DNA from 4 places in the Bacillus tuaregi genome. Region 2 is predicted to be linked to each of the others. Evidence: riboswitches for the same ligand, from Rfam matches in the RefSeq annotation. Region 2 holds a riboswitch; each other region holds the start of a gene.
The links. A riboswitch is a leader RNA that binds a small molecule or an ion and turns the genes downstream of it on or off. The one in region 2 is predicted to bind S-adenosylmethionine.
Positions count from the first base shown of each region.

Region 1: another riboswitch for S-adenosylmethionine. It lies ahead of BQ5321_RS14840 (methionine biosynthesis PLP-dependent protein); the one in region 2 lies ahead of BQ5321_RS03145 (methionine ABC transporter ATP-binding protein).
Region 3: another riboswitch for S-adenosylmethionine. It lies ahead of BQ5321_RS08820 (peptide-methionine (S)-S-oxide reductase); the one in region 2 lies ahead of BQ5321_RS03145 (methionine ABC transporter ATP-binding protein).
Region 4: another riboswitch for S-adenosylmethionine. It lies ahead of BQ5321_RS06045 (methionine ABC transporter ATP-binding protein); the one in region 2 lies ahead of BQ5321_RS03145 (methionine ABC transporter ATP-binding protein).

Region 1 covers NZ_LT629731.1:2,613,352-2,615,551, forward strand. The annotation lists gene sda (sporulation histidine kinase inhibitor Sda) at 212-343, shown strand; gene BQ5321_RS14835 (hypothetical protein) at 424-648, opposite strand; SAM riboswitch class I at 896-1,010, shown strand; gene BQ5321_RS14840 (methionine biosynthesis PLP-dependent protein) at 1,180-2,200, shown strand, end outside.
Region 2 covers NZ_LT629731.1:162,756-164,955, reverse strand. The annotation lists gene BQ5321_RS03150 (carbon-nitrogen family hydrolase) at 1-503, shown strand, start outside; SAM riboswitch class I at 689-793, shown strand; gene BQ5321_RS03145 (methionine ABC transporter ATP-binding protein) at 942-1,955, shown strand; gene BQ5321_RS03140 (methionine ABC transporter permease) at 1,945-2,200, shown strand, end outside.
Region 3 covers NZ_LT629731.1:1,378,498-1,380,697, reverse strand. The annotation lists gene BQ5321_RS08825 (EAL domain-containing protein) at 1-593, shown strand, start outside; gene BQ5321_RS08820 (peptide-methionine (S)-S-oxide reductase) at 698-1,063, opposite strand; SAM riboswitch class I at 1,155-1,270, opposite strand; gene BQ5321_RS08815 (cupin domain-containing protein) at 1,405-1,725, opposite strand; gene BQ5321_RS08810 (DinB family protein) at 1,883-2,200, opposite strand, start outside.
Region 4 covers NZ_LT629731.1:801,842-804,041, reverse strand. The annotation lists gene BQ5321_RS06050 (methionine ABC transporter permease) at 1-175, opposite strand, end outside; gene BQ5321_RS06045 (methionine ABC transporter ATP-binding protein) at 168-1,193, opposite strand; SAM riboswitch class I at 1,326-1,442, opposite strand; gene BQ5321_RS06040 (O-acetylhomoserine aminocarboxypropyltransferase/cysteine synthase family protein) at 1,579-2,200, opposite strand, start outside.

The DNA.
Region 1 (2,200 bases), 2.5 Mb from region 2:
CTAATACCATTTACACTTTAGTATATAAGTATCAACCCCACAGAGCAACAATCAGCACCCGATTTATTTATGTGGACATTTTGTTAAGCATCACTTCCATTTACCATGAAAATTTTATGAATTTTTTTAAAATGGACTATGAAAAATTTCATAAAATCTTTAAAATAGAATAATATTGAATATTCTATCCTTTACCTTGGAGGTATGCACAATGAAAATTATGAGTAATGAACAGTTAATTGTCTCGTATCGTGATGCATTGAAGTCAGGTAATGATAAAGATTGGATTAGAGTATTACAGGGAGAAATAAAAAAACGTGGCTTAAAACCCATTATAAATTAACAAGTAAGAGCAAAGGATACCTCCTTTGCTCTTACTTGTTGCTTTTATCTATTGCTTAAAAAAACCGGGTATAACCCGGTTTATAGCTCATCAACTAAATGGAAATAAAGCTGTGTTCTGCTTTCCAATGCGGAGGAATCTCTTAATTCCATCGGTACGAGTGGAGAGTCAACATGAAGATAGAGTAACCATTTGTTCGTTACACCTTTTCTGACAGACAATTCAATTCCATCCTGCTCTGAATAGGCTAGATTTTCTTCGATATTATTATAGCGGTGATGACAATGAGTACTTTGTTCTATCATGTGTTAATTCCTCCTTTAACTCCTATTATAAAGGCTATTCCCGATAAATTAATCGAATTTTATGAACTTATTTCAACAATTGACTTACTTATTTAGTTTACATAATAAAAATATAGTCATCAATAATATGACTAAGCTAATTCTATTATTCTTATTTATCTTAACAATATAAATAATCTCTATTTTTATAAAAAAAGAATTGCAAGTTTTATTCTATTGTAGTAAAGTTTAAGAAATTAATCATATTTTCTTATCAAGAGAGGTAGAGGGGATGGCCCAGGGACACCTCAGCAACCTTCAATGTTAAGCATTGAAAAGGTGCTAAATCCAGCAAGTTTACGAATAAACTTGAAAGATAAGAAGAAGTCATGTTTATGTTTAAACTAAAGTCTTCTTCTTTAAGAAGACTTTTTTTAATGTTGGTTCATACAGCCTTCTAAACCAAGTACACTAATAAGAAAAATCAGCATAGAAAGGCGATTGGGAAGATAAAGCATTCCCCCTTTTCTGAAGAATAAGGAGTGTAATCACATGTATAAAACAGATACAAAGTTAGCGCAAATTGGCAATAGAAGTGAAGAAACTACTGGTACCGTTAGTGCACCTGTTTATTTTTCAACTGCCTATCGTCATGCTGGCATCGGTCAGTCAACCGGATTTGATTATAGTCGAACAGCCAATCCTACGAGACAAGTTTTAGAAGAAGCGATAGCAGATTTAGAGGGCGGGGACCGCGGCTATGCATGTAGCTCCGGAATGGCGGCTATTTTAACCATTCTTTCACTGTTTCAAGCTGGAGACGAGTGGGTTGTTTCGAAAGATTTATATGGCGGTACCTATCGCATCCTTGAGGAAGGCTTTAAAAAGTGGGGGCTGCGATGTCGTTATACCAACACTAGTGACGTTCATAATATTGAAAAAGAAATCACACCTCAAACAAAAGCGATCTTTATTGAAACTCCGACAAACCCTCTTATGGAACAAACGGATATTTCTGAAGCTGCCCGGATTGCCAAAAAACACAATATTTTATTGATTGTTGATAATACATTTTATACACCTATCCTACAACAGCCAATTGCGCTCGGAGCAGATATTGTTATTCATAGCGCAACAAAATATCTAGGCGGTCATAATGATGTTCTCGCAGGCTTAATTGTTGCCAAAGGAATCGAGCTTTGTGATGCCATTGCTAAATATCATAATACTGTAGGCGCAGTGTTAAGTCCGTTTGATTCATGGCTGTTAATGCGCGGGATGAAAACTCTTGCATTACGAATGGAACGTCATGAGAAAAACGCCAAAGCCATTGTCGAATTTTTAAAAGAGCACGATAGCATAACAGATGTTCTATATCCAGGTCATGGCGGGATGCTATCATTTCGTATCCAAAGTGAAAAGTGGGTAAACCCTTTTCTACAAAAATTAAACTTAATTTGTTTTGCAGAAAGCCTTGGCGGAGTGGAAAGCTTTATCACCTACCCTACTACTCAAAAACATGCCGACATCCCTGAAGAGGTTCGTATCGAAACAGGCGTTGATAATCGTTTAT
Region 2 (2,200 bases):
ATACGATGTATATTGCGGACCGAGACGGACAGATCATTTCGGAATATGACAAAGCCCACCTATTTAAACTAATGGATGAACATGTCTATTTGGATGCCGGTCAAACAATGAATACCTTTGAGTTAGACGGTACGACATGTGGTGGTGTCATTTGCTATGACCTCCGTTTTCCTGAATGGATTCGTGCCCATGTCTTGAATGGTGCTAACATAATGTTTATTCCAGCTGAATGGCCGACACCAAGGATCGACCATTGGCAGTTATTGTTACAGGCTCGTGCGATTGAAAACCAATGCTATGTTGTCGCCGTAAACCGCGTTGGGTCAGACCCGAACAATGCCTTTAACGGTCATTCGATGGTTATTGCTCCATGGGGGGAAATTCTAATTGGCGGTCATACAGAAGAGGCCATCTACTATGCAGAGATCGATTTACAAGAGGTGGAAAAAGTCCGTCGCACCATCCCAATTTTCCAGGACAGACGAACAGACTTATATAATTGACTCTGTTAAAGTTATGCAGGTTGATAGAAGTGGAGGACTTCTGTACCTGTCGCAAGCTTTCGGTACAAAAAGCAATTGCTGAATGAAGTTAAACATCCACTTTTATTATTTTCTTAAAAAAGTGAATTTAATATATTGACAGATGATTATAATATTAGTACTATACTAATCATAACTAAATACCTAACTTATCCAGAGTGACCGAGGGACAAGGCCCTATGACGTCCGGCAACCCCCACATGGGAAGGTGCCAAATCCTGCAGAATGACTTTCATTCTGAAAGATAAGTCGAAATGATAGACCGAGTTTCGATGCTTCTTTCAATTGAAAGAAGCATTTTTTAGTAGAAAGGGATTTTCTAATAACGAGGAGCTAGTTCACTTATAAAACCACCTAAATAAATTGGTTTAATAGACTTTTGAAAAAGGAGGGGATTCTATGATTAATATTCAAAATCTTTCAAAGACTTATCAAACGAAAAGCGGCCCTGTCAAAGGTGTAGATAACGTGTCCCTTTTCATAAAAAAAGGCGAAATCTATGGGATTGTCGGTTATTCTGGAGCCGGAAAAAGCTCGTTGCTTCGCTGCATTAATCTACTAGAGCGACCGTCGTCAGGCATCATTAGTGTGAATGGAATTGACCTGACTAAGCTAAATAGCGATAGCTTACGTAAGCAGCGTTTAAGGATCGGCATGATTTTCCAGCATTTTCACTTAATCAGTCAAAAAACCGTCTCTGAAAATATTGCATTTTCCTTAAAGGCAGCCAAAACACCAGCAAATCAAATCAATGGACGTGTTGAAGAGCTGCTTGAAATGGTTGGACTTGCTGACAAAAAGGATGTCTATCCGTCACAGCTCAGTGGCGGTCAAAAGCAGCGTGTCGGCATTGCAAGGGCACTGGCGAATAACCCATCCGTCCTATTATGTGATGAAGCAACCTCTGCGTTGGACCCAACGACAACAAGGTCCATCCTTGAGCTATTAAAGAAGATTAATCGAGAATTAAATATTACGATTGTCTTAATTACTCACGAGATGAACGTGGTAAAGGAAATCTGTCACCGGGTGGCCATTATGCAAAAGGGAAGGGTTATCGAAGAAGGTCCTGTGTATGATATTTTCTCTAACCCACAGACAGACCTGGCAAAGGAATTTATTAAAAGTGTAGTTTCCTTTGAGATTCCAGAAGCTATTTTACAAAAGTGTAAAGGCATCATTGTAAAAGTCACCTTCAAAGGCGATGTTGCCGGTGACAGTGTGATTTCGGATACACTGCAGCGGTTTAATGTGAATGGCAATTTTCTTCACGGCTCAATTGAGTATATCGGTGAAGCACCGCTTGGGATCTTTGTCATGGAGCTGAATGGTCAAAAAGAAGAAATCAATCAGGCGCTTCATTTTATTGAAAAACGAACCGCACAGGTGGAGGTGATTCAGAATGGCATTTGACTTCAACCATTTAATCGAACTCATTCCTGATATTAACACTGCATTTTTCCAGACCATTTATATGATTGGCATTTCCTTAATCATTGCGATTGTCATCGGTCTTCCGATTGGAGTTCTGCTTTATGTAACAGATAAAGAGCTATTCTGGGAAAACCGACTCGTGCAAAGTGTTCTTGGCTTTATTGTGAATATGGTACGCTCCATCCCCTTTATCATCCTGCTGGTCGCGTTAATTCCATTGACGA
Region 3 (2,200 bases), 1.2 Mb from region 2:
TTATTCCCATCGGTGAATGGGTGCTTCGAACATCGTGTAGACAATTAAAGGAGTGGCATAATCTCGGGTACTCCTCCTTAAGCATCGCTGTGAACCTGTCCTCACGTCAATTTTATTCACAGGACCTGAACGATACGGTGAAGGGGATTCTGCTTGAAACGGAATTACCACCAGAGGCTTTAGAGCTTGAAATTACGGAAAGCATGATGATGAATATGGAGCACGCCTCCAAAACGATGCAGGAGCTAAAAAATTTAGGCTGTAAAATTGCCATTGATGATTTTGGGACAGGTTATTCTTCGTTGCATTACTTAAAGCATCTCCCCATCGACCGTCTGAAAATTGACCGATCCTTTATCCATGATCTCACAGAGAATGAACAGGATCATACGATAGTCTCAACCATTATTTCGATGGCCCAGCATTTACAGCTTGAGGTCATTGCCGAAGGGGTCGAAACACAGGTACAAAAGAATATTTTACAAATGAAACAGTGTACGCACATACAGGGATATCTCTACAGTCCTCCCTTAACACCAGAGGACTTCCTTCAACAATGGGATCAGCTGATTCAAAAGGTGAATACTCTTTAATTCGAACGAAAACGGTGTGAAACTTGAATTTCACACCGTTTTATTATGAATAATTCCTATTTCTCAGCTGATGTTTTTTTCTGTGGTTTCGTACAATTGTTATTTTATGCCTCTGCATGGAATTGAGTGTGTTCACAAAACGGAGTAATTTGTGTAATAATACGATCTTTAAAAAACGGCTTCAGCTCACATTTCTTTTGTTTAGCCAATGCAAGCTGATGATGATCAGCGAAGAAAATCAATGATTGATTATCATCAGGCTGTCCCTCTTTTGCCGTAGGGTCATGTAGATCGAAAAATAAATCCAATAGCTCTTTGTAGGATACCTTCCATGGATTAAACCATATTTCCACTATGTCTAAGTTTGTCCCGCTCGGGTGATTGATTGAAACCTTTTCAACCCCTCGTAAGGCTGTCTGAAATGCTTGTTGACTAAAGAACCCGCTTGCACCAAATACTGCTTTTTCCATTTTCGTTCGCTCCTTTTCGAGCGATAGCTTCTTAACATCCAAAAAACCTCTCTTTGCTTAAAAGAGAGGTTCGTATGTTTAACACACATTCCTCTCATCTTTCAAAGGCTGCTGCCTTTGCAGGAATTAGCACCGTTCAAGGCAAGAATTCGCCTTAATGGTTGCCGGGTTTCATAGGGCCTGTCCCTCCACCGCTCTGGATAAGAAGTTATCGCTATTTTATTTTTTTGAATTATTATATTGTTAATGATGTTAACATGTCCTTAGCTCATTTTCAAGTAAAAAATTAACAGAATCATGCATATATCCGAATCTCTTTTCACTCTTTCATCCATCCATTTTTAGCGATTCATTTTACTAAGCGTTACAAAGATAGATACATTTTCATTTCCTGTATTAGCAAAGCCTAATCTCTGGGTTCCATCACAATGTATCACCTCATTTTGACTTACGATAAGCTCATGTCCATCGATACTAAATGTTCCGCTGCCTTGAAGGACATGTAAGTATAATTCAGCACCGATGTGATAATGAGAAGGCATCTCTTGACCCGGCAGTAAATTTAACAGAAATACCTGGCTATGGTTACTTTTAAATATTATATTTTTTGAAAAATGACCTTCATTAAATAGTTGATAAGAAGGAATCGATTGTTTCTCCATATAGTTCACCCCTGTAATATTCTATAAGGATTGATTAAGTTAATCGCTCCTATTCAAGACAGCTGTTGCCATGGCATCAATAAATAACGGATTTTTTTATAGGGAGTACCATAGGCCATTTCAAGTAACGGAGATTAGATGGATAATAGATTGCTAACTAATTAGGGCACTTAACTAATTGCTGCTTTATTTCTTTCAGTTGCTGAAGATGCTGTTCTTCGTGTAACCAAATCACATCTAGCATATTCTTTAAACTAATCTCTCCAAAGCCTGGATGCTCAACTGACTTTTCTGTTAAAGATCTTTTATGTGTTTCATTAAAAATAGCTTGTGTATATTGAAACCTCGATGCTTCTAATAACTGAGTGATTTCCTTTTTACTGAAGAATGCCTCAGGCGGCACTTCGGCAGCTTTAGCTATTACATTACAAGCTTCAATGAAAGATACGTCCCTCTCCTCTACCTTTTTACTAAT
Region 4 (2,200 bases), 640 kb from region 2:
TATTAATGGCGTAATTCTGCCATAAATTCCCCTTTGCTGTTAAAAATAATAGTAATCCTAGAATAATACCAAGAATAAACGTAGCAAGAGTGGAAATCCCTGTCATATATAAGGTTTCATTTGTCGCTTCCCACATTTTTTCCCAGTTCACATTTGGGAACCATTGATTAAGCATTCGGCATCACCTCCAAGCCAACCTGCTGTGTATCGATATACTCAATGGCTTTTTCAATTTCGCTATTTTCCCCATCAAGGTGGATAAACAAGGTCCCATAGGCCCCATTTTGTGTTTGCGAGATTTTCCCCTGAAGAATATTAATCGTAATCTCAAAATGCCGGATTAAATTGGTGATTAATGGCTTTTCAGCACCATCACCAATAAAGGTAAGCTGAACCACTCTTCCGGAATGATACTCTGAAAGCAAATGATCAATGGTTGCTTTTGTCTCCTCAGGCTCTGTCACCTGCTGAACAAAGCGCTTCGTAATGGCCTGCTGCGGATTTTTAAAGACCTCTAATACTGTGCCCATTTCTACCACTTTCCCTGCATCCATGACGGCAACACGATGACAAATCTTTCGAATGACATGCATCTCATGGGTGATTAGGACAATCGTTAATCCAAGTCTTTTGTTAATATCAACCAACAGCTCCAAAATTTGATCTGTTGTTTCTGGATCAAGCGCTGATGTCGCTTCATCACATAATAATACCTTTGGATTGTTAGCAAGTGCTCTTGCAATCCCAACCCTTTGCTTTTGACCACCGCTTAGCTGTGACGGATAGGAATCCTCTCTGCCTTGAAGTCCAACAAGCTGAATCAGCTCATCGACTCTTTTCATACGCTTTTGCTTCGAAACCCCGGCAATTTCAAGCGGGAAGGAGATATTTTCTCTTACCGTTCTCGACCATAAAAGATTAAAATGCTGGAAAATCATGCTGATTTCTTGGCGGGCTTCTCTCAGCTTAGCCCCTTTTATATGTGATACCTGTTTATCTGCGACCGTAACCGTTCCGTCAGAAGGGAGCTCCAGACCATTCAGCATTCTAATGAGTGTACTTTTTCCGGCACCACTATAGCCAATGACACCAAATATTTCGCCTTCTTTAATTTCAAGATTAACATCTGTAACGGCTGTCACATTGCCTTGCCTTGTAGAGAATATTTTTTTTACATTCTTGATTGAAATCATCGTGATTTCACCCCTTTACTATCCATAGAATATCCCATTCTGCTTAACAGAAATTAGGTTAATCATTAGCTTTTATACAAATAAATGCCTTTCCGCATATGAGCAGAAAGGCACTAGGCTGTTGCTACCTTTCTCTCATCTATCAAAGCTCAAGCGCTTTGTGTGAATTGGCACCGTGTCAATTGACCATTAGCAATTGACGGTTGCCGGGTTTCATCGGGCACATCCCTCCACCTCTCTTGATAAGAGCAAACCTGTATATTAAGTTCAAAGATATCAATTTCTCTGACAATTACGAGTGATATCGTATCATGGATAGAAAAGGGTGTCAACAAATATTCATATTCTACTATAATAATAGTTTAATCTAATTCGTCCTTACCGCTTATCGTGAAGTCTCTCCAGTTGCCTTTTGAATAGCCTGCTCTAAATCATCAATTAAATCCTCAACATTTTCAATTCCAACAGAAAGACGGATTAAATCCTCTGTTACACCGGCTGCTTGCAAGCCTTCTGCGTCAAGCTGCTGGTGAGTTGTACTAGCTGGATGAATGATCAGGCTCTTTGCATCACCGACATTCGCCACATGTGCCCAAAGTTCAATATTGTTAATGAGCTTTGCTCCAGCCTCTCTGCCGCCTTTGATGCCAAAAACGATCATAGAGCCAGCGCCCTTTGGTAAATATTTCTCCACAAGTGCTTTATCCGCACTGCTTTCACTACCAGGGTATAGAACCCAGTCGACGCCAGGGTGGTTTTCTAAATACTCGGTTACCTTTACAGCATTCGCCACATGCTCCTTCATTCTTACATGCAATGTTTCCAGTCCAAGAACGAAATAGAAAGCATTTTGCGGGCTTAAAGCAGGTCCCATATCACGTAGAAGTTGCACACGTGCTTTTGTAATATAAGCTGCAGCACCAACTGCTTCCGCATATACAAGACCGTGATAGCTGTCATCAGGCTCTGTAAAGCCAGGGAACTTCGGTGAATTCCAATCAAATTTA